One region of the Virgibacillus sediminis genome, then DNA from elsewhere that is predicted to be linked to it. Evidence: predicted binding sites of a transcription regulator. Region 1 holds the regulator's gene; each other region holds the start of a gene.
The links. Region 1 encodes Rex, which represses fermentation and respiration genes when NADH is low (regulators of the CRP and FNR family bind a similar motif). Its sites were predicted from a motif close to TTGTGAAATATTTCACAA; they were not measured.
Positions count from the first base shown of each region.

Region 2: a site for Rex is predicted at 1,673-1,690, ahead of ACFODW_RS11650 (cytochrome c oxidase subunit 2A). Genes of this name have one in related genera too.
Region 3: a site for Rex is predicted at 2,452-2,469, ahead of ACFODW_RS06825 (hemerythrin domain-containing protein). Genes of this name have one in related genera too.

Region 1 covers NZ_JBHRRZ010000008.1:6,792-11,064, forward strand. The annotation lists gene ACFODW_RS04185 (ABC-F family ATP-binding cassette domain-containing protein) at 17-1,933, opposite strand; gene ACFODW_RS04190 (redox-sensing transcriptional repressor Rex) at 2,074-2,715, shown strand; gene ACFODW_RS04195 (YdiK family protein) at 2,791-2,994, opposite strand; gene ACFODW_RS04200 (CPBP family intramembrane glutamic endopeptidase) at 2,997-3,707, opposite strand; gene groES (co-chaperone GroES) at 4,038-4,273, shown strand, end outside.
Region 2 covers NZ_JBHRRZ010000017.1:132,373-136,645, forward strand. The annotation lists gene ACFODW_RS11640 (b(o/a)3-type cytochrome-c oxidase subunit 1) at 1-823, opposite strand, end outside; gene ACFODW_RS11645 (cytochrome c oxidase subunit II) at 894-1,397, opposite strand; gene ACFODW_RS11650 (cytochrome c oxidase subunit 2A) at 1,425-1,568, opposite strand; gene ACFODW_RS11655 (L-threonine 3-dehydrogenase) at 1,921-2,859, opposite strand; gene ACFODW_RS11660 (glycine C-acetyltransferase) at 2,885-4,075, opposite strand.
Region 3 covers NZ_JBHRRZ010000012.1:113,084-117,356, reverse strand. The annotation lists gene ACFODW_RS06840 (flavin reductase family protein) at 76-555, shown strand; gene ACFODW_RS06835 (hypothetical protein) at 1,038-1,199, shown strand; gene ACFODW_RS06830 (uracil-DNA glycosylase) at 1,222-1,803, opposite strand; gene ACFODW_RS06825 (hemerythrin domain-containing protein) at 1,925-2,269, opposite strand; gene ACFODW_RS06820 (acyl-CoA dehydrogenase family protein) at 2,744-3,943, shown strand; gene ACFODW_RS06815 (SDR family NAD(P)-dependent oxidoreductase) at 3,964-4,273, shown strand, end outside.

The DNA of each region.
Region 1 (4,273 bases):
CATACGGGTGTCTTGTTTATTCTTCTTGAAGAACTGTCCACTCCTCCATCAGCTGTTCTATCTTCTGTTTGAGCTCACCGGTTTGTTTTGTAAGTTCTAATGCTTTTTCATGATCTTGATAGACTGCAGGCTCTGCCATTTGTGCTTCCAGAGAAACTAAGTCTGATTCCAGTTTCTCCACTTCTTCTTCTACTTCCTGGATACGTCTTAGCTTCTTGCGTTCTTCTCTCTGTATTTTTTTATCCTCTCGGTAGCTCCGGGCTTTATTATCAGTTCTATTGATCACTTCTTCTGTCTGCTGGAGCCTGGCAATTTCCGCCTCTTCCGCCTTCTTCTCCATATAATAATCATAATCTCCGAGATAGACTGTCATACCATCCCGGTTCATTTCAGCGACTTGGTCTGTGATGCGGTTGATAAAATATCGGTCATGGGAAACAAATAAGATCGTTCCTGGGAAATCCTGAAGCGCTGCCTCCAGTACTTCTTTACTATCAATGTCCAAATGGTTGGTCGGCTCATCCAATATCAGCAGATTTGCTTTTTGCATCATCAGTTTGGCAAGGGCCAAGCGGGCTTTTTCACCGCCGCTCAGCGAATTGACAGGCTTTAGTACATCATCACCAGAGAACAAGAAGTTCCCGAGTATCGTCCGAATATCTTTCTCATTCACTGTACGGTGTTCATCCCATAACTCATCCAATACGGTTTTGGATGAAGAAAGGTCTGCTTGTTCCTGGTCGTAATAGCCTATTTGGACATTGGCACCTTCCTGTATCGATCCTTCGCGAGGCTGATATCTTCCCATAATGATCTTTAATAGGGTAGTTTTTCCGACTCCATTGGGGCCTACTAGTGCGATACGTTCTCCTCTGTTCACCTCTAAATTCACATGAGAGAAGAGCGGCTCACTGTCATCCTCATAACCGAAGCTGAGATTATTTATTCTCAGAACATCATTGCCGCTCCTTCTATTGATCTGAAAGGAAAAATTGGCTGATCCTTCCTCTCCCAGAGGTCTGTCCACTTTTTCCATTTTCTCCATTTGCTTCCTTCTGCTTTGTGCCCTTTTCGTAGTAGAAGCCCTCACAATATTTCGCTGGATGAAATCTTCCATCTTCTTAATCTCTGTCTGCTGTTTCTCGTACTCTTTCAATTCCTGTTCGTAGTCCCGTGCTTTCTGTTCGAGAAATTTACTATAGCTGCCATGATATTTCTTTGTCCTATGTCTGGAAACTTCATAGACAATGTTCACTGTTTTATCAAGGAAATATCGATCGTGGGAGACAATGGTAATTGCCCCAGGATACCCGTTAAGGTAATTTTCCAACCAGCCAAGCGTTTCAATATCCAGATGGTTTGTGGGCTCATCCAATATAAGGAGGGACGGTTTGGTTAATAAAAGCTTCCCGAGAGCCAGGCGGGTTTTCTGTCCTCCGCTCAATTCCCGTATGGGCGTATCATAACTGTAGTCCTGGAAATTCAGCCCGCTCAACACCGACTTTATTTCTGCTTCGTACATATATCCTCCGTCATGCTGGAAGGCCTGCTGGAGGCGGTCATACTCTTCCAGGAGCTTTTGTGATTTGTCCGAGGACACCTCATTCCCCATTTTCTGTTCCAGTTCCCTGAGATCCTGTTCACGGTCGATCAGGTGCTGGAAGACCTCCAGCATCTCTTCCCAGATTGTTTTGTCCGATTCCAGGGAAGTATGCTGGGAAAGATATCCGATGGTTGTTTCCTTTGGCTGGAAAAGTTCTCCATCATCGTATGTATACTCGCCGGCCATTATTTTAAGGAGGGTGGATTTACCGGCACCGTTCCTGCCGACGATGGCAATACGGTCGCGGTCTTTTATCTCCATTTTTACATTGCTGAGAATCTCCTCGGCCCCGAAGGATTTGGAAACTCCATTTAATTGCATCAGTATCATTTTTGTTCACCTCATCTATTCAAGTCTATCTTATATGGGATTCGCCAGGCAATCAAATTGTGAAAGGAATCACGACTTTTTCCGTTTTTTCTGGTAAAATGTAGATGAGTAATCAAACAGGACCGAAAAGAGGAATATTTATGGTACAGAATAACATCCCACAGGCTACCGCCAAACGTCTGCCATTATATTACCGTTTTCTAAATAATCTTAATCAGCAGGGAAAAGCCCGAGTATCTTCCAAGGAGCTTAGTGAAGCGGTCAAAGTGGATTCTGCCACAATCCGCAGAGATTTTTCTTACTTTGGGGCCCTGGGGAAAAAAGGATATGGATATAATGTGGAATACCTGCTGGGTTTCTTCCGGGAAACTCTCGATCAGGATGAAGTCACAGATGTGGCCCTGATTGGTGTAGGTAATCTTGGCACCGCTTTTTTGAATTATAATTTTATGAAGAACAATAATATCAAGATAAAAATGGCTTTTGATGCCGATCCGGAGAAGGTCGGGACAGATATTGGAGGGGTCCCTGTCTACCATATAGATGAAATGGAAAAGAGGATGGCAGGAATGAAAGTGGCAATTCTCACCATCCCGGCACAAGAGGCAGATCGTGTTACGGAGCGTCTGGTTGAATTTGGGATTGAGGGTATTCTAAACTTCACTCCTGCAAGGATAACGGTGCCTTCCCATGTGCGCGTGCACCATATCGACCTGGCTGTGGAATTGCAGGCATTGGTGTATTTCTTAAAGCACTATCCTCTTGATTCATCCGAGCAATAGATAAAAAACCTGTCGAACTAGTTGTTTGACAGGTTTTTTATCTGACTGGGAAGGTGCGTGTCATTCAGTTGGGCACTACTTCTTCTTATTTCTTTTCTTGATCTGAAAATGGATGTTTACCATACGGAACGCCACTCCAAAATCCATCGTAGCAACTATTGCGAGAAGGATGGTAGTGAAATTCCAAATGGTTTCATCAGCTGTCTGTATGGCTGCGTATATAAAGACAGCACCCATGGCAAAATAGATAATTGCCGATGTGAGCGGGGAAATTCTCATGCTTAACCTCCTATAAGAATCATCTGCTGCTCCAACTGACGCTGCATACGCTCGATTTCCTCAGGAGTAAGCCCGTATTGAGCAAGAACAACGATGGTGTTCATCGCCGCATGGACGATGATGGGAACAATAATCCGTTTGGTGCGCACGTATAAAAATGCAAAGACAAACCCCATGGAAGCATAAACCAGAATGTGGGTCGGATCCAAATGGATGAAACCGAAGACCAAAGCGGATAGCAATGCCGCAAAGAAGAAATTCATCCGTTTATAAAGGCTTCCAAAGATAATCTTTCGGAAAATGAGTTCTTCCAATATGGGGGCAATCAATGCAGGGATAATCATAAAGATTGGTGCAGCCCTTGTAATATCCATGATCTGCTGGGTGTTCTCCGAGCCCGATTCAATTCCGAGCAGTTCCATCTCAATAAGGCCGGCAATTGTCTGTGCAGCAAAGGCCATAAAAACACCGAGGACAGACCAGACAACTACGGTACTCAGGGAAGAAGCATCCCTTGCGCTTCCTTCTTTCATATCGGGCCTCATCAACAGGAGCGTAACAATCAAAGCGGCAATGAAGCTAAGAATGGACCAATAGATGACAGCTTCAAAATCTGTAATTGGAAATAGAGCATATAGAACGGGTGCCCCGATAATAACAGAGAACTGCATAATAACATAAGTGACAATAACCCACCAGTAACGTTTCGGCAAAGTACAACGACTCCTTTTGAACGATTTGTCATAAGTGAACGGCAGCAAACATACTGCCGGCAGCGGCTTCGAACTATGCAAAAACAATATTATTCTCCATGCATAGTAATCATTTTATCATACCTCATAAATCTATTATAATAGAATGACTGCAGGGCGTAGAGGTGAACTGATAAATCGGCTGCGCCACTCAAAAATTATAATAAAAATTTACAGTTACAATGCTTGCATTTTTAAAGTGGATTATTTATTATATAAATTGTAATTAGCACTCGGCGCTATCAAGTGCTAATAAAAATTAAATCAATGAGGATTAAGGAGGCTTTCTACATGATTAAACCACTAGGAGATCGCGTAGTAATTGAGCTTGTAGAACAAGAAGAAAAAACTGCAAGCGGTATCGTACTTCCAGATTCTGCACAAGAAAAACCGCAGGAAGGGAAAATTGTAGCCGTCGGTTCCGGAAAAGTGACAGATAACGGAGAAAGAGTAGCACTTGAGGTTTCAGAAGGAGACCGTATCATCTTCTCCAAGTTTGCTGGCACAGAAGTGAAATATGAAGGTGC
Region 2 (4,273 bases), on a different contig from region 1:
TGAGCACTACTTGGACAAACTTCCACGTCGGATCAATCCCCGGTTCTGTCAGCTGGTGGTGAAAGCCGACCGGGATGGAGAAGAATAGAAAAAGTACAAATGACAGCCTTGCAAGAGAATCACTGAATATCTTCCCGCCAATGATTTTTGGAATGATTGCATACCACGCCATATATGCTGGCAACAGCCAGAAATAGACCAATGGATGGCCGAAATACCAGAAAAGTGTACGACTTACCAGGACATTGATTGTCTCAGCATAGCCAAGAGACCATGGAATGAATTGAAGCAGTACAGTTGCCGCTACACCAAGAGATGCAATAAACCACATAATCATATTAATGGTGACCATGAATGCCAGAAGCGGCGCCTTTTCCCCGGGATGCTTCTGCTTCCACGTATATAACTGATGCCAGTTAACAAATCCGGCAACCCAGCTTCCAATCACTACAAGAGCAAGCCCGATATAAAAGGCCGGATGTGCTTTCAATGGTGCATAAAATGTATATAAGACACTTGCCTTTCCAAGCAGGATGGTTGCAGCCGTCAGCACCGTCCCTGTGGTCATGGTCCAGAAGGCAAGCCAGGAAACTCTACGCTGCCTTTCCGATATGCCGACAGTTTTTCCCATCAATGCATATTGAAAGCCGATAATGAAGAAGGTGGTCAAGACAAGGGCAAGGATGACGCCATGCACCGTGAGCACTTGGTAATAATCGATACCCCATGGCAGCTGAAAATGGCCGGAGCGGACGAACACCTGCAAAAGCCCCATCAGGCCGCCGACAAATAAAGCAATGAATGCAACATACATATAGGACATATAAAGTCTTGATTCTTTTTTCGTTATCGCCTGTCATCATGCTTATACCGTTCCAATGCTTCCAATTCCATTATTCATACACCTCCACTGTAGCAAACATTTGATGGTGGCCGGTGCCGCAATATTCATTACAGACCACCGTATACTCTCCCGGATTATTCATCACTTCTTCCATGCTGCTCACATATCCGGGTTCCACCATCATATTGATATTGGTACCTGCCAAATTAAAGCCATGGACCACATCCGTGGTGGTTATCTGGAAAAGCACAGTGGATCCTTTTGGAATCCGAATATGTCTAACCGCCTTCCCGTCCTCATCTGTTCCAAAATTATAATTAAAGGCTGAAGCAACAATATTGACGATATATTTATCTTCAGCCACTTTCGTAAGCCCCAGATTCTCCTGCTTAAAGGCATCATTCGCCTCAATATTCTCCGGGTCTATCGTCACCCCATGGCTCTGTGGATGTGTCCCCATATAGAAGGCTCCAAAGCCGAGAACGGCCAGAAACAAAATCAAAGCCCCCATGCCGGAAACCAGCCAAATTTTTTCGAACTTATGCAAATGCATATCCATTCACCCCCTCACTACTCTTTTCTACCTTCCTATAAATAACAGAAATGCACCCAACCAGCTGAGCACAATGAAAATGCCCAAGGCCGATACGGAAATCAACGTTCCCTTCAAGCTGGGGCCTTTTTCCTCCTTTCCTATACTTTCTTCTGCTTTCTGTGCTTTCATGGCCAACCACTCCTCCCTCACAAGTATCGTCGATATCCCCATTATATTAGACTTTTTCTTGTATACACTGGTTTTGAAAGCGATTTCATTAAATGGCCAAGGATTTGTGAACTTTTTTCAAATAGTGAGCAAATAAGACTGGGTAATTAGAATGATTATTAATAAAAGGGATTTTTTGTAAAGGAATTTATTCTTTGGCACGATTCTTCTCGCCACTAGCCAATAATGATTCTATCTTTCATTTCAGCCAAAAAAATGTCCGCTCCCTTATAGTGAAATGCTTCTACCTAAGGAGAAAAATTCGTCTACCTTACAGGGAGCATTTCACTTATAGAAAGAGGACATTTTCTGTTTACTTTTTCTTTACTTTATCTAGCATATCTTCCGTCATTTTGTCCAGGTCATACCTCACTTGGAACCCCCATTCCTCCTGTGCTGCAGAGGAATCAATGGAATTTGGCCAGCTGTCAGCAATCTTCTGCCGGACAGGGTCCACCTTATAACTCAGTTCAAAATCGGGAATATGTTTCCCTATGGCGCTGCCAAAGTCTTCGGGCGCTGCTGAGAATGCCGATATATTGAACGCATTCCGATGGATCAGCTTATCCGGGTCTGCCTCCATCAGCTGGATGATCGCATTCAGCGCATCCGGCATATACATCATATCCATTTTCGTTCCTTCTCCAATATAAGATGTATAAGACTTATTCCGGACTGCTTCATAATAAATTTCCACTGCATAGTCAGTAGTTCCTCCACCGGGTGGGGTAACATAGGAGATCAGGCCAGGAAAGCGCACCCCTCGTGCATCCACCCCGAAGCGATGGTAATAATAATCACAAAGCAGCTCACCGGCAACCTTATTTACACCGTACATGGTTGTAGGGCGTTGGATCGTGTCCTGTGGTGTGCTGTCCCTTGGTGTAGTCGGCCCGAATGCCCCGATGGAACTAGGGGTAAACAGCTTTAAATCAAGATTATGGGCAACCTCCAAAGCATTTACCAGTCCACCCATATTTAAATCCCAAGCAAACTTGGGGACCACTTCCGCCTTGGCCGAAAGCAGTGCAGCTAAATGCATGATCGTATCTGCCCCATGATCCTTGGCTGCTTGATGGAGACAGTCGGCATCCGTCACATCCACCTGTTCAAAAGGGCCGCTGCCAAGAACATACTCAGGCTCCCTGATGTCGGTAGCCAAGACATTTGCTTCCCCATAAGTTTTACGCAATTTCTGTACAAGCTCTGAACCAATCTGTCCAGCCGCCCCTGTAACTAAAATCTTTTTCATGATTCTCTGCTCCCTTGTTATCTTTCTAGATCAAGCCCATTTCTTTGCCCACTTTTTCATAAACAGCAATGGCCTCATCCAGCATTTCTTTGGTGTGTGCAGCAGTCGGCATATTACGTACACGCCCTGTTCCCTTTGGTACGGTCGGGAAGACGATGGATTTGGCATAGACACCTTCCTCATAAAGGCGTTTACTGAATTGCTGTGCATCCTTTTCATCTCCAATAATGCAAGGAGTGATTGGTGTCTCACTATTTCCAATGTCAAAACCCAGTTTCTTCAAGCCTTCTTTCAAATAATCGCCATTCTCCCAAAGCTTTTCATTCAGCTCTGTGCTCTCCATCAGCATGTCAACTGCCTTAGCGCTGGCAGCGGCATCTGCTGGAGACACAGCTGTAGAGAATAAGAATGGGCGGGAACGGACCTTCAGCCAGTCAATCAAATTCTCCTTGCCGGCCACATAACCGCCGATCACTCCGATCGCTTTGGAGAGTGTTCCCATTTGCATATCCACTTTATCCTGCAAGCCGAAATGCTTGACGGTCCCCGCCCCGTTGCCGAGAACTCCCGACCCATGGGCATCGTCCACATAGGTAATCAGGTCGAATTCCTCCGCTATCTGGACTATTTCCGGAAGAAGGGCAACATCCCCGTCCATGGAAAAGACACCATCGGTAATGACCATTACTTTATGATACAGACCAGATTCAGTTGCTTCTTTCGCTTTTTCCCGCAGATCCTTCATATCCGAATGTTTATACCGGATGATCTTCGCCTTCGACAGCCGGCAGCCGTCAATAATGGATGCATGGTTCAACTCATCGGAGAGAATAGCATCATTTTTATCCATTACGGCAGAGATCGCGGCCATATTGCAGTTGAATCCCGACTGATAGGATATAGCTGCTTCTGTGCCTTTGAATGCAGCCAGCTTTTTCTCCAATTCTAGATGGAGATCCAGTGTACCATTGATGGTACGTACCGCCCCGGCACCTACTCCATGGGAATCGACGGCTTCCTTGGCAACTTCCTTTAAGGTTTCATTGGTGGCAAGCCCCAGATAGTTATTGGATGAAAGGTTGATCAGCTCTTTCCCATTCAACTTAATGACCGGCCCATTGGCACCTTGGACCGGATCAATTTCATTATAAAGACCCTGCTCTTTCAAGCCCGCAATATTCTCGTTTAAAAAAGTATCCAAAGCTTTACTTGTCATACTATTTCCTCCTCAAAATGTAAGCGCTTAAAATAAATGGCAGCATCGAAAGCTCCTGCGCCCGTTTTTCAACAGTTTAACATACAGACTACTAAAGATTTATCGAGCTGGAAAAGCCCGCAGTAGAAAAAAAGTTATGAATCTGTCAATTCTTGCTTCTGTTTGTCGAAAAATCTGTGAAAAAGATAGTCACTTTGC
Region 3 (4,273 bases), on a different contig from region 1:
AATTTTTGGGCGCTTCTATTTTACCCTTCATCCTGCCAACATCGAATGTTTAGAATAGCAAAGGGGGATTTAATGATGGATGGTCGTAAGTTTAGAAATGCAATGGGGAGTTTTGCAACGGGTGTTACCGTAATTGCTACAGAAAACGCTGGAAATATACATGGAATGACGGCAAATGCTTTCATGTCACAATCTTTGGATCCAAACTTGATCGTAATTTCCTTGAAAGAAGATGCACATATGCTGAAAAAAATCCAGGAAAGTGGTCAGTTCTCGGTCAATATACTGTCAGAAGATCAACAAGAATTATCCATGATTTTTGCCGGCCAGGTGGAAACAGATGAAGAAGTTCCGTTCAATTATTTGGATGGAAAACCAGTTGTACCTGGCGCCATTGCACAGGTTGCCTGCAATGTTAAATCTGAATATATCGAAGGGGACCATTCTCTGTTTATTGGTCAGGTAACAGATATTAACTTGGAAGATGGCGAGCCGTTAATATTCTCCAAGGGAAAATATCGTAAACTGGAAAAGGCTGTAACGGCCACAAGTTAATTTCATGTGTGATGTTAGCAAGTGAAATCATTGCTAGCCGAATAAAGGACTGGAGAATTCATTGATGCGGCTCATGGCTCAGCGGGGATGGGGCTACCCAATGGAAGCGGCTGCTTCGCCAGCAAATGAAGTCGGAGCTTAAGATTTTTTATAAACCCCGGCGAAATTATTTTAGCTGGTGCGCTGTCCAAAGCATTGCCGTTTGAACCTGGAGATACTTTCCGATCGGAATTTTAAAATCTTGGAAACATATAAGCCACTATGAATAATGAACTATCACAAGTCTAAGCTGCCTTGTGGTAGCTTTTTATTTTTGTCATAATTAAATTTCCTTTGCATGCATATCTCATGTTAAGCAAACTGCCTTAGGGAAGTCATCCATAAGGAGATCTATTCATCTGGGGTGTCCAGGGAATAGGTGACGATTTTTCCCACGCATTAGAGGGTTTGTAAAAGCTATACTTTTTCTGGAGGATCAAACGATGAAAAACAATAAGTGCTACATCCTATCAGTCACTATTTTAGCAGGCATTGCAGCACTGCTCGACCTCAAATATAAAGGTTTATTCTACCGCCAATTGCCAGAAAGTGTACAGGAGCGCCTGAATCAATGTAATGCTCAGACACTCTGCAGAAGTAAATGATCCTATATAAATGACCAGTTCCTCAGGTGCTCCGACTTCTGAAGAACTGGTCTGCTACATACTGCCAATCTTCTTTGAACAACCGTAATAGGTTCGGCCGTCTTCTTACAGCCAAAGGATGATAGGCGGCTGTTGTTTTGATGCCTCTTACCTCATGGCACTCCCCCCGTAATGTCTTCACCTGTACTTCTTCGTCTTCGAAGAAAGATTGGGCAGCTACATTTCCCAGACAGACGATATAGTCAGGCTTATGTTTCTCCAACTGCTGATCCAAGTGTCTCATGCAGATTACCCTGGTTCTTGGTTTATCATAGGCACGTGTCGGCTTTCGTTTCAGTACATAGGTTACGTATAAATCATCCATCTCCAGTCCTACAGAATCCACGGTCTCCTGCAACGTATGTCTTGTGCCACAGACAAATGGACTGCCGCTGCGATCCTCCCGGGCACCCGGATTGTCGAGAAGGACCATGATCGGAGCCTGCGGATTTCCTTCTCCCCAAATGATGCGTGTCCCATGTTCGGCCAAGCCGCAGTCATTACAATTCCTCTCCGTACCAGGTGCCGGTTCTTCCGGCCATATGCTTGGGCAAAAATCACTCACTGTATGGTCAGCTCCTCTAGATCGATGTACTTGTCTACTATGATTTATTTTTCACTAATAGCTGCAAAGAAAACCCGAAAAGTTCATGTGCAGAGGAGAAACTTCTCCGGCTTATGCCCATTTATTTTTGTGGCGGTATTTCATCGACGTGCAAGTACGGTTTCAATTTCTGCAGTTCCTTTTCCGGTAACTCATCTTCGATCATCGGGAAGATAATGCGTTCCTCTTTCCTGATGTGGCTATCCAATAATTGTCCGAGACGATTCATCAAGGAAACCGAATTTTCATCGGAAGTAATGATTTGTTGTACATAGGATCGGATGGTTACATGCTCCAACAGCATTTCGGCTATTTCAGGCTGTTCACTAGACTGATACTTAGCATATACCGGCAACAAGATCTCCTCTTCATCCCGGAAATGCTGATTGCCGTCTTTCTCCCAGAAATACTTCAGACTGTCTCTCATTTCTTCCACTGTCAGCTCGCTTTTCTTCCAATTCTTTTCAGTTGCAATGCCAGGAAAAGGGCATGGTGGTGATGGTGTGAAAGTGGATATAAGGATGTATGCCGTTTGATTCCCTTTTTTCCATTTTCATCCTCCTCGGGAAGTTTCTTTTCCCCTAGTATACACCTTCCCACTGCTGAAAAATGTGATTCAAATCACAAGTAGGGGGAAGATCATGTGACGATAAATATTCCGGAATAAGAGTCAGCGAACTAAAAATTACTCAAATATTTAGAATTTGACTTGAAAGTTAAAATTAAAACTGTTAGAATATTTTTAACAACACGTCGTACATACAATAGAAAAACTTCCTGTTAAATTGTAATCGTTTTCTTAAAGTGATAGAACGTACTATTTCTTGGAAGCAGCCTAGGCGGCCTCCACAAAGCTTTGGGTACTATCCACTACAGTGAATGAAAAAGGAGTTTGATGAGTATGTTCAATTTTCGCCCGTCAGAAGAACAGGAACAGTTGCTTGCCAGAGCCAGAGAGTTTATGGAAAAAGAAGTATATCCCGCCGAGCAGTATATTATCCCGGGGGAAGGACTGCCGTCTCACATCTTAAAACCGCTGCAGCAAAAAGTGAAAGATCAGGGATTATGGGCGGCCCATTTACCAGAGGAAGCCGGGGGTTTGGGGCTTGGGGCAGTTTTCCTCGGCCTGTTGAATGAGATTCTTGGCAGCAGCCCTATTGGTCCCCGTGTCTTTGGCACAGCGGCTCCGGACACAGGAAATATGGAGATTTTGTTGAACGCTGCGAACGAAGACCAGAAGAAAAAATATTTAGAGCCGCTGGTGAATGACGATATTAGGTCCTGTTTTGCCTTAACGGAAAAAGAGGTCTCGGGTGCAGATCCTACAGGAATCCAGACCACCGCAAAAAAGGAAGGGGATTACTATGTACTTAATGGAGAGAAGTGGTTTATCAGCAATGCTGGACTTTCTTCCTTTGTCATCGTAATGGCCGTTACAGATCCGGAGGCCGCTCCGCATGAACGGGCCAGCATGTTCATTATAGACATGGATCATCCTCGCCTTGAACGGGTGAGGGACATTGAGGTTATGGGCGATTTTAGTGAGGGCGGACATTGGGAACTTCGGTTCGATAATTGCCGTGTACACGAAAGCAGCATGCTTGGAAACCCAGGAGAAGGGTTCAAGTTGGCGCAAATGCGTCTGGGACCTGGCAGGATCACCCATGCGATGAGATGGCTGGGTGTCATGAACCGAAGCTTTGACTTAATGGTGAATTATGCCCTGAAGCGGAAAACACGGGGCACCCCACTAGCTGAATTCCAATCGATCCAGAATTTCGTTGCTGATTCTGCGGCAGAGATTGCCTCCGCCAGGTTATTAACCCTCCATGCAGCTTGGAAAATGGATCAGGGGGAAGATGCCAGAAAAGAAATTTCCCTTATTAAATTCCATGGGGCAAAAATTATTAATGATGTGATTAATCGTGCGATCCAGGTACATGGTTCGTTAGGCTATTCAAAAGATACACCGCTTGAATCTTTTTATCGGGAGTCACGGGCGGCCCACATTTACGATGGTCCGGATGAAGTACACCGCATGGTAGTGGCAAAGAGAATCTTTAAGGAGTACAAGCGGAAGATGGAAGAAGTGAACGCATAGTCAGGCAGGAGGCGGGATTAATGAAGGGAAATTTATTGGACCTTACCGGGAAGGTGATTTTGGTTGCTGGCGGAAGCAGGGGGCTGGGCGCACAGATGGTCCGTGATTTCGCCGGACAGGGAGCAAATCTTGTGATAGCAAGTAGAAACAAGGAAGCCTGTGCCAGACTGGCGGAAGATATTGCTGAGGAATATAAAGTGGAAGCATTGCCTATCTCATGTGATATGGCAAATCTGGAAGATATCAAACAAATGTACAAGGAAACATTAGATAGGTTTGGGCGAATTGACGTCGTAGTAAATAACGCTGGGGTGAATCGAACAAAACCGG